2 regions of the Massilia oculi genome follow, and region 2 is predicted to be linked to the other one. Evidence: predicted binding sites of a transcription regulator. Region 2 holds the regulator's gene; the other holds the start of a gene.

What was found. The regulator NrdR, encoded in region 2, represses ribonucleotide reductase genes. The targets are predictions, from matches to a motif close to CACNANATNTNGTG.
Region 1: DIR46_RS17065 (ribonucleoside-diphosphate reductase subunit alpha) is a predicted target of NrdR. The motif match lies at 4,568-4,581, and genes of this name have one in related genera.

What each region holds. Positions count from the first base shown of each region.
Region 1 covers NZ_CP029343.1:3,737,032-3,744,535, forward strand. The annotation lists gene DIR46_RS17045 (cytochrome C assembly family protein) at 90-893, shown strand; gene DIR46_RS17050 (PP0621 family protein) at 893-1,141, shown strand; gene DIR46_RS17055 (sensor histidine kinase) at 1,142-2,794, shown strand; gene DIR46_RS17060 (sigma-54-dependent transcriptional regulator) at 2,810-4,270, shown strand; gene DIR46_RS17065 (ribonucleoside-diphosphate reductase subunit alpha) at 4,862-7,504, shown strand, end outside.
Region 2 covers NZ_CP029343.1:1,064,089-1,071,592, reverse strand. The annotation lists gene tolQ (protein TolQ) at 1-308, opposite strand, end outside; gene ybgC (tol-pal system-associated acyl-CoA thioesterase) at 329-733, opposite strand; gene DIR46_RS04995 (SDR family oxidoreductase) at 971-1,717, opposite strand; ZMP/ZTP riboswitch at 1,886-2,005, shown strand; gene glyA (serine hydroxymethyltransferase) at 2,116-3,363, shown strand; gene nrdR (transcriptional regulator NrdR) at 3,444-3,911, shown strand; gene pilV (type IV pilus modification protein PilV) at 4,022-4,558, shown strand; gene DIR46_RS04975 (PilW family protein) at 4,555-5,493, shown strand; gene DIR46_RS04970 (pilus assembly PilX family protein) at 5,501-6,193, shown strand; gene DIR46_RS04965 (type IV pilin protein) at 6,190-6,642, shown strand; gene DIR46_RS04960 (GspH/FimT family pseudopilin) at 6,651-7,208, shown strand; gene ribD (bifunctional diaminohydroxyphosphoribosylaminopyrimidine deaminase/5-amino-6-(5-phosphoribosylamino)uracil reductase RibD) at 7,292-7,504, shown strand, end outside.

The DNA.
Region 1 (7,504 bases), 2.7 Mb from region 2:
TATATATATGTGGCGGCGCCATCGGCGGAAGGGGGGCTTCCACCTGGGGGCCTTACCCCCGCCGTTCGCCGATGGTGTAGACTCCTGTTATGCAGAATTCCCTCTTCCTTGCCGCTGCCTTCCTGTACGCGGTATGCGCCCTGCTGCCGACGCGGCTGGGCGCCGTCATCTCGGGCGTGACCGCCGGGGCCTGGGCCCTGCATGGCGTCGCGCTCGGCATGGACGTGACGGTGCCGGGACGGCTGCGGGTCGGCTTCGCCATCATGATTTCCAGCGCCTTGTGGGTGTCGGTGGCCGCCTACTGGTTCGAGAACCGTAATTTCGCCCTCGACGGCCTGCGCCGCCTGGTGATGCCGTTCGCGGCGGCGGCCACGCTGTTGCCGCTGCTGTTCCCGGGCACCCTGACGCCGCTGGCCGGCAAAACCGCCGCCTTCGGCTGGCATATCGCGGTTGCGGTGCTGGCCTACAGCACCCTGACCATCGCCGCGTTCCACGCCGTGCTGATGGCACTGCAAGAGACGCGGCTGCATACCCGCACCGCCGGCGGCGGCTGGTTTGGCTCCGCGCTCGACCAGCTCCCGGCGTTGCTCACCATGGAAAAACTGTTGTTCCGTGTGATCTGGATCGGCTTCGTCTTGCTCAGCCTGACGGTATTGTCGGGCTTCGTGTTCTCCGAACAGGTGTTCGGCCGGCCGCTGCTGCTCGACCACAAGAGCGTGTTCGCGCTGCTCTCGTGGGCGCTGTTCGCGGCGCTGCTGGCCGGGCGCAAGTGGCAGGGCTGGCGCGGCAAGACCGCGCTGCGCTTCACGCTGGCAGGCTTCGCCACCCTGGCGCTGGCCTACGTCGGTAGCCGCTTCGTGCTCGAAGTCGTCCTGCACCGGGGAGTCTACTGATGCGTATCTTGTTCTGGATTGCCCTCATCGTCCTCATCGTCTTCGCCGTGCGCAGCAAGCTGCGCGCGATGGTCAAACGCCATGGGGTTCCGCCCGACATGGGGCGCGGGCCGGCCGCGGCGCCCGGCCAGATCGAGGCCATGGCCCAGTGCGCGCACTGCGGCGTCTACTTCCCGGCGTCCGAGACGGTGAAGGCCGACGGCCTGGATTACTGCTCGCCAGGCCACGTGCGCCTGCCGCCCAAGTAGTTGAAGGCCGCCACCGGCACGCTGTCGGCGGGCGCGCGCGTGACCCTGTGGCGCTCGCTCCAGACCTTCACCGTCACCCGCATCGTCATCGCCCTGGTGCTGCTGCTGTACCTGGGCGTCGACGTGGAAAGCGGCACGCTGCGCCCCGACCCGGTCAACACCGAAACCTGCGTCTTCTATGTGCTGACCGCGGCGATGTTCGCGCTGGCGGCGCGCTGGCAGCGCCGCTTCCTGATCCAGCTCGGGCTGCAGATCGCGGTCGACCTGCTGGTGATTTCGCTGCTGTACCTGGCCGCCGGCGGCATGCGCAGCGGCCTGGGCATCCTGTATCTGTTTCCGCTGGCCGGCGCCGCGATCCTGGCGCCGCTGGTGCTGGCGCTGTTCTCGGCGGCGGTCGCCACCCTGTTCCTGCTCGGCCTGAACCTCTGGCAGCTGGTGATCGAGGGGCGCGACCCGCCCCTGATGCAGGCCGGCCTGTTCGGCGCCGCCTTCTTCGCCGGCGTGCTGATGGTCAACCGCCTGGCGGCGCGCCTGCTCAAGCAGGAAGAACTGGCGGCCCAGCGCGGCGCCGACCTGCGCATCCAGCAGGCGATCAACGAGATCGTGATCGCCGACGTCGGCGACGGCATCCTGGTGGTGGGGGAGGACGGCGCCGTCTTCACCGGCAACCCGGCGGCGCGGCGCATGCTGGGCCTGGCCGATACCTCGGTGTTCTCGCTGCGCGCTGCGCCCGCCTTCGAGCCGGTGGCGCTGGCCTTCGACGCCTGGCTGGCCGGTCCCGACAACGACAAGGCCTTCGTCACCCTCAAACCCTATCGCGAAGGCGACGGCGCCGGTGACGTGCGCGGGCGGCGCGACCAGCCGGTGCACCTCAAGCTGCGCTTCGCGCGCGTGGCCGACGGCGGCGAGGCGGCCGGCCGCAGCGTGATCTTCATGCAGGACGTGAGCGCCATCGAAAACCAGGCGCAGCAACTCAAGCTGGCCTCGATGGGCCGCCTGACCGCCAGCATCGCGCACGAGGTACGCAACCCGCTGTCGGCGATCGGCCACGCCACCGATCTGCTGGCCGAAGACCTGCACGGCCCGGCCGAGGTGCGCCTGCTGAAGATCGTGCGTGACAACGTGACGCGCGTGAACCGCATGGTGGAAGACATCCTGCAACTGTCGCGCAAGGCCCAGCCGAACGGCGAACCGGTGGCGCTCGGCCCTTTCCTGGAAGAGCTGAAGGCCGAATTCTGCGAAATCCACGGCCTGGCCGGTGATATAGTCTATATAGGCGACCCGGGCGGCAGCGCGGTGCGCTTCGATCCGCTGCACCTGCACGAGGTCTTGCTCAACCTGCTGAACAATGCGGTGCGTTACGCCAGCCGCCAGCCGGCCAGCATCCGCATCTTCCCGGCGCGCGACGCCGCCGGCCGGCGCGAGCTGCACGTGCAGGACGACGGCCCCGGCATCACGCCTGAAGTGCGCGACCACCTGTTCGAGCCCTTCTATACTACGTCGAGCAAGGGGACCGGCCTGGGACTCTACCTGGCGCGCGAACTGTGCCTGAACAACGATGCGAAACTCGATTATGAATACCGGTTCGATCCGTCCGCGCTGGGACCGCGCAAGGCCAGCGGCCGCTTTGTCATCACCTTTGCCCTCGAATAAGCCACGAGGTGCCCCATGAGCGCGCCCCGCATCCTGGTGCTCGACGACGAAGCCGACCTGCGCGAGCTGCTCGAGATCACCCTGCTCAAGATGGGCCTGGACGTCGACAGCGCCGCCACGTTGCGCCAGGCGCGTAGTCTGTTTGAAGAGCACCAGTACGCACTGGTGCTCACTGATATGCGCCTGCCGGATGGCCTGGGGCTGGAACTGGTGCGCGAGGTCGCCGCCTCGGGCAAGGGCACGCCGGTCGCCGTGATCACCGCCTACGGCAGCGCCGAGAACGCGGTGGTGGCGCTGAAGGCCGGCGCCTTCGACTACATCGCCAAGCCGGTGGCGCTCGACGCGCTGCGCGTGATGGTGCGCTCGGCCCTGAAATTGTCGGAAGGGGGCGCCGCGGCGGCCGACGGCGGCGCGCTGGCCTCGCGCATGATCGGCCATTCGCCGGCGATGCAGTCGCTGCGCGCCCAGATCGCGCGCCTGGCGCGCTCGATGGCGCCGATCTCGATCACCGGCGAATCGGGCAGCGGCAAGGAGCTGGCGGCGCGCGAGATCCACGCCCAGAGTTCGCGTGCCGGCAAACCCTTCGTGGCGGTGAACTGCGGCGCCATCCCCGAAACCCTGATGGAGGCCGAGTTCTTCGGCTACCGCAAGGGCGCCTTCACCGGCGCGGCCGAGGAGCGCGATGGCTTCTTCCAGGCCGCCAACGGCGGCACCCTGATGCTGGACGAGGTGGCGGACCTGCCGCTGGCGATGCAGGTCAAGCTGCTGCGCGCGATCCAGGAGCGGCGCGTGCGCAAGATCGGCGCCACGGGCGAGGAACCGGTCGACGTGCGCATCATCAGCGCCACCCACCAGGACCTGGCGCGCTGCGTCGAGACGGGCAAGTTCAGGCAAGACCTGTTTTATCGCCTGAACGTGATCGAGCTGGCGCTGCCGCCGCTGCGCGAGCGGCTGGACGACCTGGCCCTGCTGGCGAATGGCATCCTGGACCGGCTGGCCGGGCCGGGGCAGGCCTCGCTCGGGCCGGGCGTGCTGGAGGCATTGAAGGCGTATTCCTTCCCTGGCAATGTGCGCGAGCTGGAGAACGTGCTGGAGCGGGCGCTGGCGTTCGCCAACGATGGCGTGATCCAGGTCGGGGACCTGTCGCTCAAGGCGGCGCGGCCGGCGGAAGGAGGGCGGAGCGAGACGGCTTCGCCGGTCGCGGCGGCGGAGCCGGCTCCGGCGCCGGCGATTCCTTCCATTGAACTGCCTCCTTTACCCGATCCCAGGCCGGTAGCTGCGCCGGTCGCCCTCGGCCCGGCCGAACTGCCGAGCAACCTGCCCGAATATCTTGAGCAGGTCGAACGCGACATCATCGGGCGCGCGCTGCAGCAGACCCAGTTCAACCGCACCCAGGCGGCAGCCCTGCTCGGGATCAGCGTACGCCAGTTGCGCTACCAGATGCAGAAGCTGGAGATCTGCGCGCCCGAGGACTGATCGCCTGCCGATGGCCGATGTCCCACTTGTTGTTACTTTCCGGTAATTAAACTGGTGCACAATGCACCGCTACAGGGCAGCGCTGCCCTATATTGACGAGTGAGAAAACGGATGGCCGCCTGCTCGCTTTTCCGGAAATTTCCCTGATGTTAGTACTCGCTCACAGCGACGTCCCCTTCTGTTGGGCGACCGCCAAATGTCAAGGCTCGCGAACGTTAAAACCAAAAATTTTGGGCATTTATTCGCTTGCCTGTACGGCAAATCAGGTACTACAATTAGTCTGATATCAAAGCTCGGCACTAGATGTAGTGGTAGCAGACTGAAAGATACTAGCGGAGTCGCTAGCAGCGAGTTGTCCGCGGGTTGTCCACAAGTTGCCCACAAGTTTGTTCATCGGACAGTCAATCAGTCACTTGCCGACACGCTTTATTTAATTTTATTTGTACCCTGCTTTTCTGGTTTGCCAGCCTGGGCTACCGATTGGCGGGGTATCGTTTTTCTACAATTTTGTTGACGGACCGGGGCGCGGAAGACGCAAGACGGTCCCCGTGTAAACAAGTAGTGGTCCCGACCGCTCATCCTGGAGGCTCAATGCAAACAGCACAGAACATCTCGATCAACCAGCACGTCACCCCAGGATCGGCGTCGACCAGCCCAACCCCGGCCGAGATCGTCGCGCGCGGCGACTACCGCGTCATCCGCCGCAACGGCGCCGTCGTCGCTTTCGAGCCGCACAAGATCTCGGTCGCGATGACCAAGGCCTTCCTGGCCGTGGCCGGCGGCCAGGGCGCGGTCTCGGCGCGCATCCGCGAGCTGGTGGAACAGATGACCGGTAACGTCGTGGCCGCGCTGGTGCGCCGCCAGCCGAACGGCGGCACCTTCCACATCGAAGACGTGCAGGACCAGGTCGAGCTGTCGCTGATGCGTTCGGGCGAGCACGACGTCGCGCGTGAATACGTGCTGTACCGCGCCAAGCGCATGGACGAGCGCCGCGCGGCCAAGGAAGCCGCCGGCGGCGCCCCGGTCGCCGCGCCGCAGATCCACGTGGTCGATGGCGGTGAGCGCCGCCTGCTGGACATCAACGACGTCCACGCCCTGGTGGGCGCCGCCTGCTCGGGCCTGGAAAAGCACGTCGACGCCGACGCGATCGTCGCCGAGACCCTGAAGAACCTGTACGACGGCGTGCCGGTCGAAGAGCTGTACAAGTCCGCCATCCTTGCGGCTAGAGCCCTGATGGAAAAGGACCCGGCCTACAGCCAGGTGACCGCCCGCATCCTGCTGCACACCATCCGTAAAGAAGTCTTCGGCCACGAAGTGCCGCAAGCCGGCGCCGCCGCCGAATACCTGACCTACTTCCCGCAATACATCGCCAAGGGCATCCACAACGAGCTGCTGGACGAAGAGCTCGGCAAGTACGACCTCGAGCGCCTGGCGAAAGCCATCGTCGCCGACCGCGACCTGCAGTTCGGCTACATCGGCCTGCAGACCCTGTACGACCGCTACTTCCTGCACGTGCGCGACGTGCGCATCGAAATGCCGCAGGCCTTCTACATGCGTGTCGCGATGGGCCTGGCCCTGCGCGAAGACGACCGCGAAGCGCGCGCCATCGAGTTCTACAACCTGCTGTCGTCGTTCGACTTCATGAGCTCGACCCCGACCCTGTTCAACTCGGGCACCCGCCGCTCGCAGCTGTCGTCGTGCTACCTGACCACCGTCGGCGACGACCTGGAAGGCATCTACGACGCCATCAAGGAAAACGCACTGCTGTCGAAGTTTGCCGGTGGCCTGGGCAACGACTGGACGCCGGTGCGCGCGCTGGGTTCGCGCATCAAGGGCACCAACGGCCGTTCGCAGGGCGTGGTCCCGTTCCTGAAAGTGGTCAACGACACCGCCGTGGCGGTGAACCAGGGCGGCAAGCGCAAGGGCGCGGTCTGCGCCTACCTGGAAACCTGGCACCTGGACATCGAAGAATTCCTGGACCTGCGCAAGAACACCGGCGATGACCGCCGCCGCACCCACGACATGAACACCGCGAACTGGATTCCCGACCTGTTCATGAAGCGCGTGATGGAAAAGGGCGCCTGGACCCTGTTCTCGCCATCCGAGACGCCAGACCTGCACGACCTGACCGGCAAGGCCTTCGAAAAAGCCTACCTGGCCTATGAAGCCAAGGCCGCCAACGGCGAAATGGCGGTCTTCAAGAAGATCGAAGCCATGGACCTGTGGCGCAAGATGCTGTCGATGCTGTTCGAGACCGGCCACCCATGGATCACCTTCAAGGACCCATGCAATATCCGTTCGCCGCAGCAGCACGTGGGCGTGGTGCACTCGTCGAACCTGTGCACCGAGATCACCCTGAACACCAGCGCCGACGAAATCGCCGTCTGCAACCTGGGCTCGGTGAACCTGCCGCAGCACATGAAGGGCGATGGCCTGGACCACGTCAAGCTGCAGAAGACCATCCGCACCGCGATGCGCATGCTGGACAACGTCATCGACATCAACTACTACGCGGTGGAAAAGGCGCGCAACTCGAACCTGCGCCACCGTCCGGTGGGCATGGGCATCATGGGTCACCAGGATTGCCTGCACATGATGCGCATCCCGTTCGCATCGGAGCAGGCCGTCAAGTTCGCCGACACCTCGATGGAAGCGGTCTGCTACTACGCCTACCTGGCGTCGACCGAGCTGGCCGAGGAACGCGGCCGCTACGAGACCTACACCGGCTCGCTGTGGGACCGCGGCATCCTGCCGCAGGACTCGATCAAGCTGCTGGCCGAGGAACGCGGCGGCTACCTGGAGCAGGACACCAGCGAATCGATGGACTGGACCGTGGTGCGCGAGCGCATCAAGCAGTTCGGCATGCGTAACTCGAACTGCGTGGCGATCGCTCCGACCGCGACCATCTCGAACATCATCGGCGTGTCGGCCTGCATCGAGCCGACCTTCCAGAACCTGTACGTGAAGTCGAACCTGTCGGGCGAATTCACCGAGATCAACTCCTACCTGGTGCGCGACCTGAAGGCGCGCGACCTGTGGGACGAAGTCATGATCGCCGACCTGAAGTACTTCGACGGTTCGCTCTCGAAGATCGACCGCGTGCCGCAAGACCTGCGCGACATCTACGCGACCGCCTTCGAAGTGGAGCCGAAGTGGCTGGTGGAAGCCGCCTCGCGCCGCCAGAAGTGGATCGACCAGGCGCAGTCGCTGAACATCTACATGGCCGGCGCCTCG
Region 2 (7,504 bases):
GCTTCGCGCGATGCCTGCTTGCCCTTGATGAATTCGCCCATGCCGGCCTCGAAGATGCGGGCCAGGGGGCCGCTCTGGTCGCGCTGGCTGCTGGCGCTCTGGTGCAGCGTGTGCAGATTGCCGCCGGCCCAGAAGCTGCGCTCGAACTGCTCGGTCTGCGCGCGTGCGGCGCGGATCGCGAACACCTTGCGGAAGATATAAGTCCAGCTCACGATCGACAGCAACAATAGCAAGGCCATGATCAGCTGCACCAGCACATGGGCATTGGCGATCAGGGAGACAAACGAGAGGTCATGGGTTGCGGTCATGGCTTAACTTATATGATTTTTCAGGCGGCACGCATTTTAGCAGCCACGTCGTCGGGCAGGGAACGAGGGCGTGTGGTTCTTACGTCAACGCAGCCGATTTTCACGTTGGCCGAATTGAGCAGCACCTCGCCGCACCATGCTTCCTGGAGAAACTGCACCGAGGCTCCGCCCACTTTCGTCACGCTGGTGCGGATGCTCAGTTCGTCGTCGAGACGGGCGGCGGAGCGGTAATCGAGGGTCATGCTCCTGACGACGAAGGCCGTATGGTCCGCGTCGATCAGGGTTTGTTGTTCGATTCCAAGCGCGCGCAGGAACTCGGTACGGCCACGCTCGAAGAACTTCAGGTAGTTGGCATGATAGACAATGCCTCCGGCGTCGGTATCCTCGTAATAAACCCTGACTGGCCAGTTATACACTGAAGGCATTCTTTGTTGCCGAATAAATGAAAACGGGAAAGATTTTACGCGACTTTCCACTTTAATATGTACGCTGACGTACGTTTAAAGTGGAAAAGTTTTACGTACAGATAGCACGGGGTCGTGCTTTTGAGCAGTAGTAGACTTGAAACGTAGTTAAAAGACCAATCACTGTAACATTTTCTCACAAATAATAGTCGTGTGGCCGGTCTTTGTGGCCACGCGATGCGGCAGGCATGGCGTCGATCAGCTCCGGCGCACGCTGAACGGCGAGAACCCCTGGCAGGTCGGCATCAGTTCGATGCTGTTGACGTTGACATGCGGCGGCAGCGTCGCGATCCAGTAAGCGGTGTCGGCGATGTCCTTCGCGGTCAGCGGCTGGGTGCCTTCATAGACCTTCGCCGCGGCTGCGTCGTCGCCCTTGAAGCGCACGTTCGAGAATTCGGTGCCGCCACACAGGCCCGGCGCGATATTGGTGGCGCGCACGCCGGTGCCGACCAGGTCGGCGCGCAGGTTCAGCGTGAACTGCTCGACGAAGGCTTTAGTTGCGCCATACACATTGCCACCCGGGTAAGGGTAGTGGCCGGCCACCGAGCCGATGTTGATCACCAGGCCGCTGCCGCGCGCCACCATGTCGGGGAGCACGGCGCGGGTCATGGTCACCAGGCCCTGGCAGTTGGTCGCGATCATGGTTTCCCAGTCTTCCAGCGGCACTTCTTGAGCCGGCGCCGTGTTCAGCGCCAGGCCGGCATTGTTCACCAGCACGTCGATCTGTTTCCACTCGGGTGGCAGGCCGGACAGGGCGGCCTCGATCGAGGCGCGGCTCGTCACGTCCAGGGTCACGGCCAGGGCGGACTCGCCCAGCTCACGCGCCAGTTCGGCGATGCGGTCGGTGCGGCGCGCGGCCAGGACGACGCGGTGGCCATGGGAGACGAAGGTGCGCGCCATTTCGGCGCCGAAGCCGGCCGATGCGCCGGTGATGAAGACGATCATGATGGGTCCTTGGATGGCAACAGGGGGCAGGCGGGAGAGGCAAGGCGCGCTGCCGAACCGTAAAATTGTAGCCGAAACGACCACGGGTCCGCTGGGGACCGCCCTTTCTCGGCCGGCACAGCGGTTTCCTTGCCCTGCGATGGGGAGTTCAGTACAATTTGGAGTCCTTACGTCTCACGTAACTGGCGAAACACCGCGTACGCGCACCATTCGGATGCACGGCGCGGCAAAGGTGGGCACCCACCGGGGAACGTGAGACGCCATACGCCGTTCGCCTGGGCAGCCATCAACCGGTACGCGTTCGATCGCGGCTGCCTGCGCCCGTGCCTACGGCCCGCCCCGGCTCCCGCCTTTCAACGCCACCCGTTGCCTGGATTACTATCGATTGGAGTTTTTACATGTTTGCCAAAGACCATACGCTCGCCAATATCGACCCGGAACTGTGGGATGCAATTCAAAAAGAAAACGTTCGCCAGCAAGACCACATCGAGCTGATCGCCTCCGAGAACTACACCTCGCCGGCCGTGATGGAAGCGCAGGGCTCGCAGCTGACCAATAAATATGCCGAAGGCTATCCGGGCAAGCGCTACTACGGCGGCTGCGAATACGTCGACGTCGCCGAGCAGCTGGCGATCGACCGCCTGAAGGAACTGTTCGGCGCCGAAGCCGCCAACGTTCAGCCGAACTCGGGTTCGCAGGCCAACCAGGGCGTGTTCTTCGCCATGCTCAAGCCGGGCGACACCATCATGGGCATGTCGCTGGCCGAAGGCGGCCACCTGACCCACGGCATGTCGCTGAACATGTCCGGCAAATGGTTCAACGTCGTCTCGTACGGCCTGACCGCTGAAGAAGACATCGACTACGAAGCGCTGGAGAAGCAGGCGCACGAGCACAAGCCGAAGATGATCATCGCCGGCGCGTCGGCATTCGCCCTGCGCATCGATTTCGAGCGCATCGCCAAGGTCGCCAAGGACGTCGGCGCCTGGTTCATGGTCGACATGGCCCACTACGCCGGCCTGATCGCCGCCGGCGAATACCCGAACCCGGTGCCGCACGCCGACTTCGTCACCTCGACCACCCACAAATCGCTGCGCGGTCCGCGCGGCGGCATCATCCTGATGAAGGCCGAGCACGAGAAGGCCATCAACTCGGCGATCTTCCCGGGCATCCAGGGCGGTCCGCTGATGCACGTGATCGCCGGTAAGGCCGTGGCGTTCAAGGAAGCGCTGTCGCCGGAGTTCAAGCAATACCAGAAGCAGGTCGTGAAGAATGCCAGGGCGCTGGCGGAGACCCTGATCGCGCGCGGCCTGCGCATCGTGTCGGGCCGTACCGAATCGCACGTGATGCTGGTCGACCTGCGCGCCAAGGGCCTGACCGGCAAGGAAGCGGAAGCGATCCTGGGCCAGGCTCACATGACCTGCAACAAGAACGGCATCCCGAACGACCCGCAGAAGCCATTCGTCACCTCGGGCATCCGCCTGGGCAGCCCGGCCTTCACCACCCGCGGCTTCAAGGAAGAAGACGCGGTCACCGTCGGCAACCTGATCGCCGACGTGCTGGACAACCCGCACGACGCCGCGACCATCGAGCGCGTGAAGGGCGAAGTCAAGAAGCTGACCGACAAGTACCCGGTGTACGCCCGATAAGCGCTCGCTGATCGTCGCGATGTATGGGGCCGGTTCGCCGGCCCGCTCAGTATCCATGTAGTACCTGCAGCCCCGGCGCCATGAAATGTCCCTTTTGCCAGCATGAAGAAACACAAGTCCTCGATACCCGCGTATCGGAGGAAGGGGACGCCATCCGGCGCCGGCGCCGCTGCGGCAAGTGCGACAAGCGCTTCACCACCTATGAGCGCATCGAGCTGTCGATGCCGATCATCGTCAAGAAGAATGGCAGCCGCACCGAATTCGCCTCCTCCAAGCTGCGCGGCAGCCTGATGCTGGCGCTGCGCAAGCGCCCGGTGGCGGCCGAAGCGATCGACGGCGCCGTCGCCTCGATCGAGGAAAAACTGCTGACCAGCGGCCGGCGCGAAGTCCCCAGCGTGTATGTCGGCGAGCTGGTGATGGAAGAGCTCAAGCGCCTCGACAAGATCGCCTATATCCGCTTCGCTTCCGTCTACAAGAATTTCGAGGACCTGGATTCCTTCCAGGCGGCGCTGGCCGAAGTCGGGCACCAGCGCAAGCTCGACAACTGACGTCGTTTCCAAGTTCCGCTTTTCGTCCGACGCATTCTTGCGTCGACGCATGGGCGCCTGTGTCCTGCCTGATAACTTCTCTGCTCGCACATCGTTAGCGGAGGATAGGCATGCAGGCGCATCTCCCCGCCCGCCCGGGCGGTTTCACCATGATCGAAGTGCTGGTGGCCATGTTCGTGCTCGCGGTCGGCGTGGTCGGCGCCAGCGCGGCGCAGCTGGCGGCCCAGCGCACGCGCCAGCATGCGGCATTGACCTCCGAAGCGGCGCTGCTGGCCTTGTCATTAACCGCGCGCATGCAGGCCAACGCCCAGGTGGCGAGCCTGCCGGACGGCGCCAATCCCTATTTGCCGCTCGATTACAAGGCGCTCGATGCCAGCCCGCCGGCAGGCGGCGCCGCGTGTTTCGGCGCGGGCTCCTGCGATCCGCTGGCGCTGGGCGCCTTCGACCTGCGCGAGACGCGCCTGGCGCTGCATCGGGGCTTTCCATCGGGCCGCATCGCGGTCTGCCGCGACGGCGCGCCGTGGGATGCCGACCACGGCCGCTACCGATGGGCGTGCAGCGGGGACGCAACTGCGCCGGTGGCGATCAAGATCGGCTGGCATGGCACGCAGGACGGGCCGGGCTACGTGTTGCTGGTGGCGCGATGAGGGCGGTCAACGCACGCGGGCGCCAGGCCGGCCTGACCATCGCCGAACTGATGGTGGCGATGGCGCTCGGCCTGGCGGTGCTGCTGGCCAGCGGCTCGCTCCTGATCACCAGCGTGCGCGCGCATGCCGCCGTGATGGAAGCGTCCGAGATGGACGACAGCGGCCGCTATGCCGTCGATGCGCTGGCGCGCGCCATCCGCCTGGCGGCGCACGTCGACTGGGCGGCGCATCCGATGTCCGACCCTGCGGCGCCGGCCCGGCTGGCCGGCCTGGATGCCAGTTCACTAGAGCGGTCCGGCGTCGGCATCGATGCGACCTTGCCCGACGAAGCCAATGGCAGCGACGTGCTGGCCCTGCGCTTTCCCGGCAGCGGCGCACCGCCCGACGGCGACGGCGCCACCCTCGATTGCGCCGGTTTCCCCGTGCATCGCGACGAAGAGGGCTGGAGCATCTTCTACGTCGCCCGCAACGCCCAGGGCGATGCCGAGTTGCGTTGCAAGTACCGGGGCGCGAGCAACTGGTCGTCGGATGCGGTGGCGGGCCGGGTCGACGGCTTCCAGGTGCTGTACGGCCTGGATGCCGACGGCGACGGTGTGCCGGACCGCTACGTCAATGCGACCGAGCTGGGCGCGCTCGACGCGGCGCTGGTGCTGGCAGGCGCCACGCCAGACGAGCGCGCGGCCGACCTGCGCAAGCGCACGCACTGGAAGCGGGTGGCGCTGGTGCGGTTCGCGCTGCTGCTGCATGGGCCGCGCCTCGATCCCGGCGCGGATGCCGACATCGCCTACGACTTGTTCGGGCCGGATCATGGCGCCGCCTTTTCCACAGGCGACCCGGGCACGCGGCTGGCGGGAGCGGCGCTCGACGACGGGCGCGCACCCCGCATGCGCAAGGTCTATGGCGCGACCATCGCCTTGCCGGTGGCGCCGGATTGAACCTCGCATGCGTACCCTCAATTCACCGACCCGGCGGCGGGAAGGCGGCATTGCGCTTCTGACCGCCCTGGTCCTGATGCTGGCGGTGCTCATGACCGGCATCGCGTCCACCCGCGGCGCCCTGCAGGGGGCGCGCGCCGCCGCCCACGAACGCGATCGCGTGCTGGCGCTGCAGATGGCCGACGCCGCGCTGCTGGATGCGGAGCGGGACATCGAAGGCGGCGCCGACCCCGGCTCGGCGCGGGCCAACGCGATCGCCGGCGGCAGCGCTGACGCCTTCGTCGCCGGCTGCGGTGGCGGGCGGCCCTACAACGGCCTGTGCGCCCACGCGACCGATCCCGACCAGGTATCCGGGCTGCTGGCCGACGATGACGGCCCGGCGATCCTGGTGGGCAGCTTTACCGGGCAGGGCATGCCGGATGGCGAGGGCGCGCTGCCGCTCGCGGCGCCGCGCTACCTGATCGAGCTGATGCCGACGACGCCCGACGGCCAGCTGTACCGGATCACGGCGCGCGGCGCCGGCAGCATGCCCGGCACCCATGCCGCGCTGCAGGCCTATTACCGCAAGCCGCCCGATGGTGCGCGGGGACGGCGCGTCGGCTGGCGCGAGCTGGGCAACTGGAGCGAAACGTTCGCGCTGCCTGGCGCAAGCGCGGCGGGCCATCCGACTGGAAAGGGCAGACGAAAGGATAGACAATGAGGCATGGCAGCAAGGGATTCACGCTGGTCGAACTGATGGCCGTGCTGGCCATCCTCGCCGTCCTGGCCGCGCTCGTTTATCCCTCATACACGCAGCAGGTGGTGAAGGCGCGCCGCATCGAGGCCCAACTGGCGCTGCTGGACATCATGCAGCGCCAGGAACAATACCGCGCGCTGCACCATTCCTATCTGGCGTTCTCGATCGATACGGAGGACGCCGACACCGGCCAATTCCCGACCTGGACCGGCAACAGCGCCGCCGCCAGCGCCCATGAGCTGGACGGTTACGCCTGTCCCGGCCAGGAGATCGCCCACTGCATCGAATTGCGCGCACGGCCGGGCACCGCCAATGTGGATGCCGGTTTCGCCGACCCCGACTGCGGCGACCTGACGCTCGACAGCACCGGCCGGCAGACGGCCAGCGGTCCGTCGGCGCGCTGCTGGCCGTGAGACGGGCGATGAGGAGGCGGCACTGCGCCGGCCTGTCGCTGGCCGAGCTGGTGGTGGTACTGGGGATGGTCGCGGTGACGGCGGCGGTGGCCGCTCCCGGCCTGCACGCGCTGGTGCGCGGCCAGCAGCTGCGCACCGCGTCGGGCGACCTGCATGGCGCGATCCAGCTCACGCGCTCCCAGGCGATCGCGCGCAACGAGCGGGTCATGCTGACGCCCAACGACGAGGCGGGCCGCGACTGGTCGCGCGGCTGGACCGTCTACGTCGATCGTGACGACGACCGCCGGCCGGGGGAGGGCGACGAGATCCTGGCCGTGCATTCTCCTCTGGCGGACGGCATGCGGGTCAGCTATTCCTTCACCAGCCCTGCGCCGCCGCAATACATCGCCTACAATGGCGCGGGACGCAGCTGCAGCGACACCAACAGTGCCGCATCGCGTCTCGGCACGCTGTCGCTATTCCATGGCGGCGGGGTGCGCCGTATTAAAATCAATATGCTCGGGCGTGCGCGCCTGTGCAATCCGGCCCGCGAAGACGGGTGCGACGGCGCCGCGGCGCCGCCCTGAAGGAAGAGATGGCGACCACCGATATGGCGACCAAAGAGATGGCGAACGGCTACAGCGAACTGATCCTGAACGATACCGACGGCATGGCCCTGGCCCTGGCCTGGGCGGCGCGCGGCATGTACATCACCGCGCCTAATCCGCGCATCGGTTGCGTGATCGTCAAGGACGGCATCGTGATCGGCGCCGGCCACACCCAGCCCGCCGGCCAGGCGCACGCCGAGATCCAGGCGCTGCGCGACGCCGCGGCGCGCGGCAACGACGTGCGCGGCGCCACCGCCTACGTGACGCTGGAACCG